Regions from separate parts of the Comamonas sp. MYb396 genome, predicted to be linked through region 2. Evidence: predicted binding sites of a transcription regulator. Region 2 holds the regulator's gene; each other region holds the start of a gene.
What was found. The regulator LexA, encoded in region 2, represses DNA repair genes until DNA is damaged. The targets are predictions, from matches to a motif close to ACTGTATNNNNATACAGT.

Region 1: the regulator LexA is predicted to act here: its motif matches at 1,843-1,860, upstream of imuA (translesion DNA synthesis-associated protein ImuA).
Region 3: the regulator LexA is predicted to act here: its motif matches at 2,345-2,362, upstream of WH265_RS16085 (VRR-NUC domain-containing protein).

Annotation. Positions count from the first base shown of each region.
Region 1 covers NZ_JBBGYU010000005.1:306,346-310,337, forward strand. Annotated here, with positions in the region: gene WH265_RS13940 (Y-family DNA polymerase) at 1-1,101, opposite strand, end outside; gene imuA (translesion DNA synthesis-associated protein ImuA) at 1,019-1,834, opposite strand; gene WH265_RS13950 (MlaD family protein) at 2,005-3,048, shown strand; gene WH265_RS13955 (hypothetical protein) at 3,045-3,725, shown strand; gene WH265_RS13960 (hypothetical protein) at 3,755-3,992, opposite strand, start outside.
Region 2 covers NZ_JBBGYU010000004.1:184,707-188,698, reverse strand. Annotated here, with positions in the region: gene adk (adenylate kinase) at 1-375, shown strand, start outside; gene WH265_RS11130 (asparaginase) at 472-1,497, opposite strand; gene lexA (transcriptional repressor LexA) at 1,612-2,328, shown strand; gene WH265_RS11120 (hypothetical protein) at 2,473-3,063, shown strand; gene WH265_RS11115 (FMN-dependent NADH-azoreductase) at 3,458-3,992, opposite strand, start outside.
Region 3 covers NZ_JBBGYU010000006.1:337,556-341,547, reverse strand. Annotated here, with positions in the region: gene WH265_RS16090 (ATP-dependent DNA helicase) at 1-506, opposite strand, end outside; gene WH265_RS16085 (VRR-NUC domain-containing protein) at 503-2,308, opposite strand; gene WH265_RS16080 (DUF2325 domain-containing protein) at 2,610-3,095, shown strand; gene WH265_RS16075 (hypothetical protein) at 3,092-3,586, shown strand; gene WH265_RS16070 (superoxide dismutase) at 3,643-3,992, shown strand, end outside.

The DNA.
Region 1 (3,992 bases), on a different contig from region 2:
GGCGGCCTTGGCCTTGCCGGCGGGCTGCGCGGGGAGCCACTGCACCTGCCACTCGGGGCGGTGGTCGGGCCGCAGCAGCGGGCGCTGCACCTGGTCTTCGCCCAGGCGGGCGGTGATGCGTTCGAGCACCTGCTCCAGGCTTTCGCCATCGGCGGTTTTGTCGGGCAGCAGGCTGGCGCTGCGCTCTTGCAGCGCTTCGGGCGCATCGGCATGCAGGCTCAGCTCGCCCACGGGGGCTTGCAGCTCTACATGGGCCAGGTGCTCTTGCAGCAGGCGGCACAGGTGCTGCAGATCGCGCGTGGTGCTGGCGGTGTGGATGGTCAGCTCGCCGCCATCGCCCACATGGCGGGAGCGCATTGCATCATGGCTCCAGCACAGCCGAAAGCTGCGCACGCCCGCCCGCTGCGCCGCCAGCCAGCCGCACAGCTGCAGCAGCAGGTGGCGCGCGCCATGCATCAGCGCATCGGCCTGGTCGATGCGCATGGGCAGCTCCAGCCGGGCATCAAAGCGGGCGGGCAGCTGGATCCAGGGGTAGCGGTCGGGCAGCAGGCCATGGGCCTGGTCGAGGGCTTTCAAGATGCCCGTATCCATGCGCCGGGCCAGTGCGCCCCGGGGCAGCGCATGCACGGCGCCCAGGCTCTGGCAGCCCAGCTGGCTCAGCAGCTCGGCATGGCGGGCCACCGCATCGATGGCCTGCAAGGGCAGGGGCGCCAGCACCTGGGGCAGCGGCTGGCCCATGCCGTGGCGGATGCCGCAGCGCGCCAGCGCAATGGCAGCCAGGCTGGTGGGGGCCCAGCTGATGGCTTGCACGCCCAGCTGCCGGCTCTCGCGCAGCAGGCGCCGGGCCAGCTGCTGGCGCCCGCCAAACAGGCGCTCGCTGGCCGAGAGCTCCAGCACCAGCGCATCGCCAAACACACTGTCCGAGGGCACGCAGGCCAGGCGCGGCGTGAACTGCTGCGCCCACAGTGCCAGGCCTTGCATCTGGGCCGTGGGCGTGGCGGGCGCGGCTGGGGTGGCCTCAGTGCTGCAGGCTGGACTGGGGCGCGCGCTGGCGGCGGGGCGGGGGAGTTGGGGCAGCAGAGCGGCCCAGATCGCTGTCATGGTCTGGCAAGAGGATGGCTCGGGTCGAGGTGGTGGAAGGAAGGGTGGCTGGCTGCGGCACGGTGCCGGGCCACAGGCGGGTGGGCAGCACGGCTTGCAGGCTGGGCGGCACGGCGGGCAGCTCCAGCGTGCCCTCGTGCACAGGGCCCCGGCGTTTGAGCAGCTCCAGCTGCAGCGACCAGGGCTGGCTGCTGCGCACCAAGAGGCGCAACGGCGCGGCCGAGGCCTGGTGCCGGCTGCTCTCGGGCCGGAACACAAACACCAGGCCTTCAAACTGCTGGGCGCTGATCTGCAGGCGGCGAATCTGCTCGGGCTGCACCTGCGGCAGCCAGGCCAGCAGTGCGGCGGCGGCATTGGCCCGGAGCAGCTGCTCCAGCGCCCAGAGCTGGTCTTGCGGGCGGCTGCCATGGATCCAGACCAGCTGCCCAGGCGCCAGGCCGCTCTGCGCCAGCCCGCTGGCATGGGGCGGCAGCGGCGGGCCCAGTGCGATGACGGGTTTGTGCGGCGGGCACTGCTGCAGGGCCTTGCCGGTCAGGCGCCACTCCAGGGTGCCGGCCTGGGGCTGCAGCACCTCCGTCAGGCACTGGCTGGGCCAGCCCCTGCCAGGCAGCTGGGCATCGAGCGCATCCCAGCCGGTGGGGACGCCCGCCATCGGCGCGCGCACCAGGTGGTCGCCGCGCCAGAGCTGGGCGGCCACCGTGGGCGGCAGGGACAGGGCATCGAGTAGAGGCATGGCAAATAACTGTATATATGTACAGTATAAGAGCTTGTGCCTGGCTTATGTGTAACAGCGGGCGGGCACATGCGGAGCGACTGGGCCGGAAAGTGAGTGTCTGCCTTTGAAAACAACCCATTGCAGCTTTGTTTTGAAGCTGGCAGCCAGCCCGGGTAAGATCGCGGTACATGCAAATACCAGAACCCCACGACTCTGCCGACCGCCCTGCGCCGCCGTCTTCTGCCGCCTCTGCGCGGCGTGCGGCCGTGGTCGATGGTGTGGCGGTGGACGGCCTGGCGCCGGTGCCGCATCTGGAGCGCAAGGCCGGGGCATTGCTGCTGTTTACCTTGCTGCTGATCCTGGGCTCGGCCTTTTATCTGATGTATGCGCGCGGCGTATTTGAGCCCAAGCAGTCGCTGATCCTGACGGCCGATGACTCCGAGGGCGTCTCCATCGGCCTGGACATGACCTTCTCCGGTTTTGCGATCGGCAAGGTCAGCAAGATCGAGCTGGCGCCTGATGGCACGGTGCGCATCCATGTGGATGTGCCCGAGAAAGACGCGCACTGGCTGCGCAGCAGCAGCGTGTTCACCCTGGTCAAGGGCCTGGTGGGCGGCACGACGATCAAGGCCTACTCGGGCATTCTGGATGACCCGCAGCTGGAGGACGGCGCCGTGCGCGCGGTGCTCTCGGGTGATGCGACGGCCGAGCTGCCGCAGCTGATGAGCAATGCCCGCCAGCTGCTGGAGAACCTGAACATGATGACCTCGGCCGGCTCGGCCTTGGGCGGCACCCTGGAGCAACTGCGTGACCTGAGCACCAAGCTCAACGGCCCCAGCGGCGCGCTGGGCGTGGTGATGGGCGGCGACGCCGAGGCGCGCAAGATATCGCAGACGCTGGACCGCACCAACCAGCTGCTGGCGCGGCTCGATGGCCTGGCCAAGAATGCCGACAAGCAGGTCTTCGGGGCCGATGGCGTGATGCCCGAAGTGCGCGCCACGGTGCAGCAGCTCAATGCCGTGCTGGGCGATGTGCGCGGCAGCTTGAAGAAGGTGGATGCGGTGCTGGTGGAGGCCCAGGCCGTGGGTGCCAATGCCAAGGATGCGACCAACCAGCTGGGCGATTTGCGCGCCGATGTAGAGGCGAACCTGCGCAAGGTGGAAGGCATGCTGACCGAGCTGAACCGCAAATGGCCGTTTGCCAAAAAAGATGCCGAGGTGCGACTGCCATGAGCGCAGCTATTGCCATCACCACCCGCCTGGCCGCCGCACTGCTGGCCGCCGCTGTGCTGGGCGGCTGCGCCAGCAGCAAAAAGGCGCCCGACTGGGCGATCAACGAACAAGGCGCTGCCGAACGCGCGACCGATGCCTACCTGTCGGGCAACAGCCGGGTGGCGGATGCCGAATGGCGGCGTGCGCGCGATGAGGTCAGCCGCACCGCACGGCCTGATCTGCTGGCCCGATTGGAGCTGGCGCGCTGCGCCGCGCAGGTGGCCGCCTTGGATGCCGCCCCTTGCACAGGTTTTGAAGCGGTGGCCCAGGATGCCGCCGATGCCGAGCAGGTCTATGCGCGCTATCTGCAGGGCCAGTTGGCTGCCGGCGATGTGGCCTTGCTGCCCAAGGCCCAGCAGGCGGTGGCGCCCCTGGCGCCTGCGCAGGCAGCCGCTGCGCTGGCTGCGATAGAGGACCCGCTCTCGCGCCTGGTTGCTGCCGGCGTGCTGGCGGTGCGCGGGCCGTTGCCGATGGCGGTCGTCACCCAGGCGGTGGATACCGCCTCGGCCCAGGGCTGGCGCCGCGCTGTGATGGCCTGGCTGATCAACCAGCAGCGCCTGGCGCGGGAGCTGGGCGATACGGCGCTGGCCGACCAGGTGCAGCGCCGCCTGGATCTCTTGCAGGCAACGCAGAAATAAGCCTGCAGCCGCTCAAGCGCTGCATCCACTCACACCGATTGACCGGTCGCCGTATCGGGCGCGGGCTCTGGCTGCGTGCCCGGATAGGGGTGCTCGGGGTTGCCTGGGTAGGGGTGCACCGGCTCGCTCGGATAGGGATGCTGCGGGTTGCCCGGGTAGGGATGCAAAGGGCTGGGCTCATACGTGCCCGGCTCACCAGGCGCCGGCTGGGGCTGGCCGGGGATAGGGGGCTGGGTATGCGATTGGCTGGGGTCGTAGGGCTGGGGC
Region 2 (3,992 bases):
GCGATGAAGGCCGCTGGCGTCAAGCTCGACTATGTGCTGGAAATCGATGTGCCGTTTGAAGCCATCATCGAGCGCATGAGCGGCCGCCGCAGCCACCCCGCTTCCGGCCGTACCTACCACGTCAAGTTCAACCCGCCCAAGACCGAAGGCCTGGACGATGTGACGGGCGAAGCCCTGGTGCAGCGCGAAGACGACAAGGAAGAAACCGTCAAGAAGCGCCTGGATGTGTACAGCAACCAGACCCGCCCCCTGGTGGACTACTACAGCAGCTGGGCCGCACAAGACCCAGCCGCCGCTCCCAAGTACCGCGCCATCAGCGGCATGGGCTCGGTCGAAGAGATCACGCAACGCGCCATTGCCGCGCTGCAGGCCTGATAAGTCGCTCGGACTTATCCGCACCGCCACTGTCTTGCGACAGTGGCTTTTTTATGCCTGTCCCCGTCATCAGCAAGCAGGCCTTCGGTACCTGCGCTAACCCTTGGCTTGGGTCTGTGCCTGCACCAGCGCCAGCTGCAAACTCACCCGGCATTTGTAGGGCGTCAAGGCCACCGCCAAGTCTTTTTGCAGATCGGCCACCCCGGGCAACACCGCATCGCTGATCACGCCATCGCTGCAGCGGCTGCTGCGCCATACCGGCAAACCTTGCTGGCGTGCACGCACCATGGCCTCCAGCAGCACCTGATGCACGGTGCCATTACCGGTGGTCGCCACCACCAGGCCGTCGATGCCCTGGGCCTGCAGGGCGTCCACCAGCCCGGGGCGCATACCGGCATGGCTGGTAACGATCTCCACCCAGGGCCAGGGCGCGCTGGCGGGGGCAGGCAAGGCGGCCAGCCAGGCGCTGCCGGTGTAGTCGCCCGCCACATCTTCAGCTTGCGGCGCATAGCCCTGGCGCAGGCGCACGGTCATGCCATCCACCCAGCCCAAGGGGCCCTGCTCGCCCGATGAAAAGGCCAGCAAGCGGTGCGGGTGCAGCTTTTGCAGCCAGCGCGCGCTGTGCAGCTCGCCGCCGCCCGTCACGGCCACCACCTCCCGCAGCAGAGGTTGGCCATCCGCATCCAGCGCCGCTGCGGCGGCCACGGCATCCTTGAGGTTTTGCGGGCCATCGGGCATCAGCGCATTGGCCGGGCGCATGGCGCAGGTCAGCACCACGGGCTTGGCCAGGCGTCCTAAAACGCAGTGCAGGAACCAGGCCGTCTCTTCGAGCGTATCGGTTCCGTGGGTGATAACAACAGCGCGCACGGTCTCATCGCGCATGGCCGCATCGCAGCGCTTGAGCAGTGCATGCCAGACCTCGTCGTTCATGTCCTTGCTATCAATTTGCGCTATCTGCACCGCATCCAGCGGGCCTGCCGCAGCTGTCTCGATGCCGCTCACACCCGCCAGCAAGGCCGCAATGGACAGCTGGGCTGCGCGGTATTGGCCGGGTTTCTCGGCATCATCGGCCATGCCGGCAATGGTGCCGCCGGTGCCGATGATCAAAATTTTTGGCTGCAAGGCTTGCCTCCTGCAAAAAACTGGTTAAAAATACAGGTACTGGATTGATATACAGGTGTTGGGATGCACAGTGGCTTTGCTTCTGCCCGGCACCGCAGATCACACGGAGATCTTATGCGAGACCATCCCAAACTGACCGCGCGCCAACAAGAAATTCTGGACCTGATCCAGACCGCCATTTCGCGCACCGGCGCCCCGCCAACGCGCGCCGAGATTGCCAGCAAGCTGGGCTTCAAATCGGCCAATTCGGCAGAAGACCACCTCAAGGCGCTGGCCCGCAAGGGCGTGATCGAGCTGGTCAGCGGCACCTCCCGGGGGATTCGCCTGCAAAGCGATACCGTGCGCTCCATCAATGCCGCTCGCGGCACGCGCTTCTCCTCACCGCTGGCAGGCGTGTCCAATGCCACCGCCGGCCTCGGCCGCGTGGTGCAAGAGCTCGCCCAGCTGGCCCTGCCGCTGATCGGCCGCGTCTCGGCCGGCTCGCCCATCCTGGCGCAAGAGCATGTCGACCAAACCTATACCGTGGAGGGCGGCCTGTTCCAGCAGCAGCCCGATTACCTGCTCAAGGTGCGCGGTATGTCGATGCGCGATGTCGGCATCATCGATGGCGATCTGCTGGCCGTCAAAGCCACGCGCGAGGCCCGCAACGGCCAGATCATTGTGGCGCGCCTGGGCGATGACGTCACCGTCAAGCGCCTGCAGCGCACCAAGGACGGCATTGAGTTGCTGGCCGAAAACCCGGATTACCTGCCCATCATCGTGCAGCCCGGCGAGCCCTTTGAGATCGAAGGCATTGCCGTGGGCCTGATCCGCAACACGATGCTGAACTAGGCCTAGCGGCCCTTCCGGCCACTTCGGCCCTCCCTTTTCTGCGCAACCCCAGGTAGCGGGCGTTGTGGGCTCTTGGCCCACAGCCCTGGGGGATGCGCTCGCCCTGCGCAATCCTGCTGTTACCCGTATACCAAGGAGTCTCCTATGCTTGTAGCAGATGCATTGTGCGCGCTTGCGCCCTTTTCCCTCGTCGCTGGCCTGCCCTGGTTCCAGTCCATCCAGCGTGCCATTGTGCGCAGCAACCGCCGCCGACCCGGCCATGGCGCCGCCAATGACGGCCAGCTCGCCGCCCAGGTGCACTGCTTTGCCACCGCGTCCTCTGCCGCTGTACAGCGTGGCGCCGCCCAGCAGCTGAGCTTGCTCGATGGCCAGGGCCTGAACATGTCCGGCGTGGATACGTCCCGCGTGGACACGTCCGGCATGGAAAAGCCCCACGCAGACTCCCCTGCCGATGAGGCCCCCGCACAGCGCCCCATTGACCGCATCCGCCTGCCGCGCAAACCCGCTGCGCGCCGCCGCCTCTCGGTAGGCGCACAGTCCCACACCCGCCCCTTCCTGTCAGTGCAGCGCTGCAGCGCCCAGGCCGCCAACGATGCCCCCATCAAGATGTACTGGGCCCAACCGGCCAGCCTGCACCGCCAAAAGGGTATGCGCTGGGCCATGTCGGGCAGCATGGCCGATATCTGTGCCGAGCTCGAACGCCTGGAACGGCTGGAACATCTGCACGCGGTCTAAGCCGGTGCCCAGGCGGGCATCAAGTCTGGCCGCCAGCATGCGTTGAACGCTGCAAACAGAGCCAGGCGGGCCAAGGGTTTGGGCATGGGGCTCGGCATTCCTGACGCGCCACCATGCCGCAGGCGGCCCGATGTGCCAGTTGGTGCGGCCGGCCAGGTGCGGCCGGCTAGGTGCGGCCGGCTAGACAACGGCCTACCGGAGGGATTCCAGAACGGCGCTGAGAAATTCCGGGCAATATGCAGGGCGGTTGCAACAGCGGCTCAGAGCTGCCCAGCCAGCAGCATCCCTTCCTGCCGCTCAGACCAGGCCATGGTGACACAAGGCCCGCGTGCTCGGCAGCCCGCGCTGCCAGCCATCGCTGTCTGCTGCCCACTTGCGCCAGCCTCTTGTCCTGTCAGCGCGCAGCAGCCAAAGCCTCCAGCGCCTGCTGCTTGAATGGGGCCAGTTGCTCGCGCAACGCATCTCTTGCGCCATCCAGCGCAGCAGCCACCGCGTCAGGCCCAAACACCAGGCCTTGCAGCAACACAAAATGCACATTGCGGATGCCAATGGAGGCCAGCGCATAGCGCAGATAGGGCGTCAAAAAGTCTTCCTGCTTGGCCCGGGGCCCCGTATGGAAGCCGCCGGAACTCACCAATACCAAGCTAGGACGGTCCTTCATCAAACCAATCTTGCCTTCGGGCGTGGATGCAAAGCTGCGGTGGATACGGATCACATGGTCCAGCCAGAGCTTGAGCGTGGCCGGCACCGCAAAGTTGTGCATGGGGGTCAGAATCATCAGCAGATCGCTGTCTTCCAGCTCCTTGATCAGCGTTTCCGACCAGGCCAGCGCGGGTGCATCTGCGCTTGCATTGGCGGTGATCGCCAACGCGTAGTCGCGGCTGATCGGCGGTATCGGTGTGGCCACCAGATCACGTTCCAGCAGCGGA
Region 3 (3,992 bases), on a different contig from region 2:
CGCGCGCTGCGGTGCGCGGCCTCGCTGCGCGCCCAGTCCAAAAACAAGCGGCATTGCTGCTCAAAAAATGCCTGCAGCTCGGGGGCGCTGTAATGCTCGACCAGCACCGTCTCCTGCTGCGTGCCGACATTGAAGTAGACCAGCGCTACCTTCAAGCGGGGCAGGCCCCGCTCCAGGCACAGCAGGTGGCCGTAGACCTTGGCCTGCGCCCAGTGCAAGGCGCGGTGGTTGTCGCGCACGCTGTCGATCTGGCCCCGGTAGGTCTTGATTTCTTCGAGCTGACCCAGGGCCGGGTCAAAGCCATCGGCGCGGCCGCGCACCTGCAGGTCATCAAAGCGGCCTGCCAGGCGCAACTCCGACTCATAGCCCGCGCCCCGGCGGGCGCGCACCAGGCCATGGCCTTCGATGCCTTCCAATGCCGATGGCGCCGGCGTAAAGCGCAAATCCAGATCCCCCTCGCGGGCGGTGAACTCGCACAAGGCGCGCACCGCCACGGTGTAGCTCATGCGTCCGCCTCGCGCCACTGCACATGGCAGACTCCCACCGGTATGCCATGGGCGGCGCAGTATTCCAGCCAGCGGATCTGGTTGTCTTGCAGCTTGTCGCCCGGGCCTTTGACCTCCACCAGCTGGTAGCGCCGCTCTTGCGGCCAAAAGCGCACCAGGTCCGGAAAGCCCGTGCGGTTGGCCTGCAGATTGCCGAGCAGGCGCTGGAACAGCAGTTGGAGGTGGGCCGCTGGTATGCAGGCCAGCGCATGGTCCAGCAGCGCCTCCGTCAACGTGCCCCAAAACACAAAGGGCGACTGCAGCCCGGCCTTGTCGGCAAAGCGCTGACGGATTACCTCGGCGTAGCTGCCGTCGTCCAAGGCCGCCAGGCAAGCCTCAAACAGCGCCGCACGCCGCGCAACAAAATCGGGCGCATAGACATCAGCCGGCCCCGCCTGGAACGGATGAAAAAACGCCCCTGGCAATGGCGCAAAAATCGCCGGCCAGCACAGCAGGCCAAACAGCGAGTTGACGAGCGCGTTCTCGACATAAAACACTGGCGCGTCGTCGCGGTGCCAGTGGTCGCGCAAGGCGTATTCCACCGGCATCAGGCGCAGGCCTTCGGTGGCCTCGGCGGTGTTCATCGCCTCGCCAGCGCGCAAGGCGGCCTCCAACGCTGCGGCATCGCTCAGCGCATCCATCGCCGCCAGACCCTGCGGCATGCGTGGCATGCGCAGCACGCGCTCCAGCGCCACATCCTCGCGCAGCTGGGCCACCTCGGGTTTGAGCGCGCGGCGGCTGGCGCTGCGCTGGCCCAGGTGGCGGCGCAGGCGCGGCAGCATGCGGGCCAGGCGCTGGCTTTCTTCATCGCTCTCGGGCTGCTGCGCGGCGGCGCTGGCCAAGGCCAGGGCCTCGTCAAAGCGCTCCATGCGTTCGAGCACGCGCATGCGGCGGTGGCGTGCGCCCGGATAACGGCTGGCGGCATAGGCCTGCTCGGCCAGCGCCCAGCTTTGGCTGCGCTCGCAGGCCTGGCCCAGGCGCAGCAGCACCTTGGCATGGCGCTGCTGCAGCCAGGGGTTGGCACTGCGCCAGGCGGCCAGCGCGTCCATCAAGGCCTGGCGGTCCTCGTCCTCGTCCTCATCCACCGCCTGGCGCCACTGCTGCAGCTGGCGGTAGCCCTGCACATCGGCACGGGTCTGGAAGGCACGCGACTGCGCATCAAAGGCCACCGTCTCGTATTTGAAGATGCCCAGGTCGGCCAGCACAAACTCCGACCAGTCCTGGTGCAGATTGCCAAAGAACATCAGGCGCAGGCCCTCGGCCAGTTCGCCGACGGTGACGCGCCAGGCAGCATGCTCGGCATGCGGGTGCCAGCGGCGGTAGGGCTGCAGCTGCTCTTGGGCTTCTTGCTCGGTACCTGGATCAGACTGCTGAACCAGTTGGGCCAGCATCTCCGCCTTGCGCAGCGTGCGCGCCAAGCCAGCGTTGGCAAATATCTGCAGCAGCTCGGGCTTGGTGTGCAGCGCAAACAGCTCGGCCAGCGCCATGTCGGCATCGGCATCGATCCAGCCCAGCGCCAGCAAGGGCTGTGCGGCGGCATGCACATCGGGGATCTCTTCGTAGACCAGCTTGTCCGCGCGGAACCAGGGCCCGCGCCGCATCAGCATGCGCACCATCAGCGCCTGCGACGGCATGGGGGCTTGGGCAAAGTCCGCCAAAAACTGCTGCTCCTGCGCATCGAGCACATCGCCATAGCGCTGCCCCAGCCACTGCAGCGCGCGCTCGAAGTTGTGCAGGTAGTAGTAGCGGTGGGGGGCCAGCATGGGGGGTCGGATGCGGTGAAGGTGAGTGATAGCTTATCTGTATTTTTATACAGCTATTTTAACTTTGCCGCCATGTCCCCTTCTGGCCGTCAGGCTCGCGCAGCCGATAGCACTATTCCACTGCTTGCAGGCAGGCTATATACAAATGAGTTTGCGAATAGAAACGATTCTCATTTATTATGTTTTTATTTGACGCTGCCTTGATGCCGAGCAAAGTGTTTTCCGTTTATCCCGTGGAGGCGAGCCAACCGTGCCAAACCCAGACAGTGACATCCATCCGTTGGTGCAGGAGCACGGTGTGATGCTGCGCCACTATGCTGCACTGCAAGCGCGCTGCACGGCCCAGGTCGATGCACTGCGCGCGGAAGTCGAGGCGCTGCGCGCCCAGGTCACCCAGCTGCGGGCCCAGGTCATCATGCGCGACAGCGCCCTCATCTGGGAGCGCGAGGACCGCCTGGTGCACCTGTCGGCCATCGCCAACCGCGCGGCCGTCACGGCCGTGCGCCGCTGTGTGGACCCGGCCGCGACGATGGAAGTGGCCGCCGTGCCCCCGCCGCCACCCGATGCCTATCTGCAAGAGCTGGGCCAGCATGCCACCAACCTGGTGATCTGCCAGACCGGCTGCATCAGCCACGGCGGGTACTGGCGCGACCACGACCAGTGCAAGCGCCTGGGCAGCACCTGCCTGCTGGAAGACCCCCAGGCCTTTGTCCCCACAGAAACTGCCAAGGCCTCGCACGCCTGGGTGATGACGGCGGCCAGCGTGCCCGCCAAGGAGCTGCCATGAGCTCGCGTTTTCCGTCCTCCGTATCGGGTCCGCTGCTGCTGCGCGAATGGGAGCGCCTGACCCAGACCGGCGTGGAAGCCAGCCGCGACAACCGCCCCGAGCAGGCGCTGGCCTGGCATGAGCATGCGCTGCGCGTGGCGCACCAGCTGTTCCACGATGCGCCGGCCGGCGTCTGCGCCGATGACCGCCTGGCCGCCTTTGTGGTCGCGCACCTGAACCTGGCCGACTGCTTCAACACCTTGAGCCAGCCAATATCGGCGGGCGAGTGCATCAACTGCGCCCACCACCAGCTCTTGGCCTTGACGCGTGACGACCATGCCAGCGCCGACCTGCGATCGGCCGCCTGCAAGCACCTGCACCACACCTTTGCTGCATTGACCGAGCACCACAACCGCTGCGCCGCCCGCGAGCGCGAGGATGCGATGGAGCGGCAGGCCCACAGCGTTCCCATGCCTTCGGGCAACCCGCCGCCGGGCACGCTGCTGCACTGACAGCCGCCGCACCGGCATTGACCTCCCTGTTCTCCACTCAACAACTGACACACGATATGTCCTATACCCTGCCCAAGCTGGCCTATGCCTACGATGCCCTGGAGCCCAACATTGACGCCCAGACGATGGAGATCCACTACAGCAAGCACCACCAGACCTATGTGAACAACCTCAACGCTGCGGTTGAAGGCACGGAGTTTGCCAACCTGTCCGTCGAAGCGCTGGTGGCCCAGGTGGAATCGCTGCCCGAGAAGCTGCGCCTGCCCGTGCGCAACAACGGCGGCGGCCATGCCAACCACAGCCTGTTCTGGGAAGTGATGTCGCCCAGCGGCGGCGGCCTGCCCCAAGGCGATGTGGCCAAGGCCATCGATGCCGACCTGGGTGGTTTTGAGGCCTTCAAGGACGC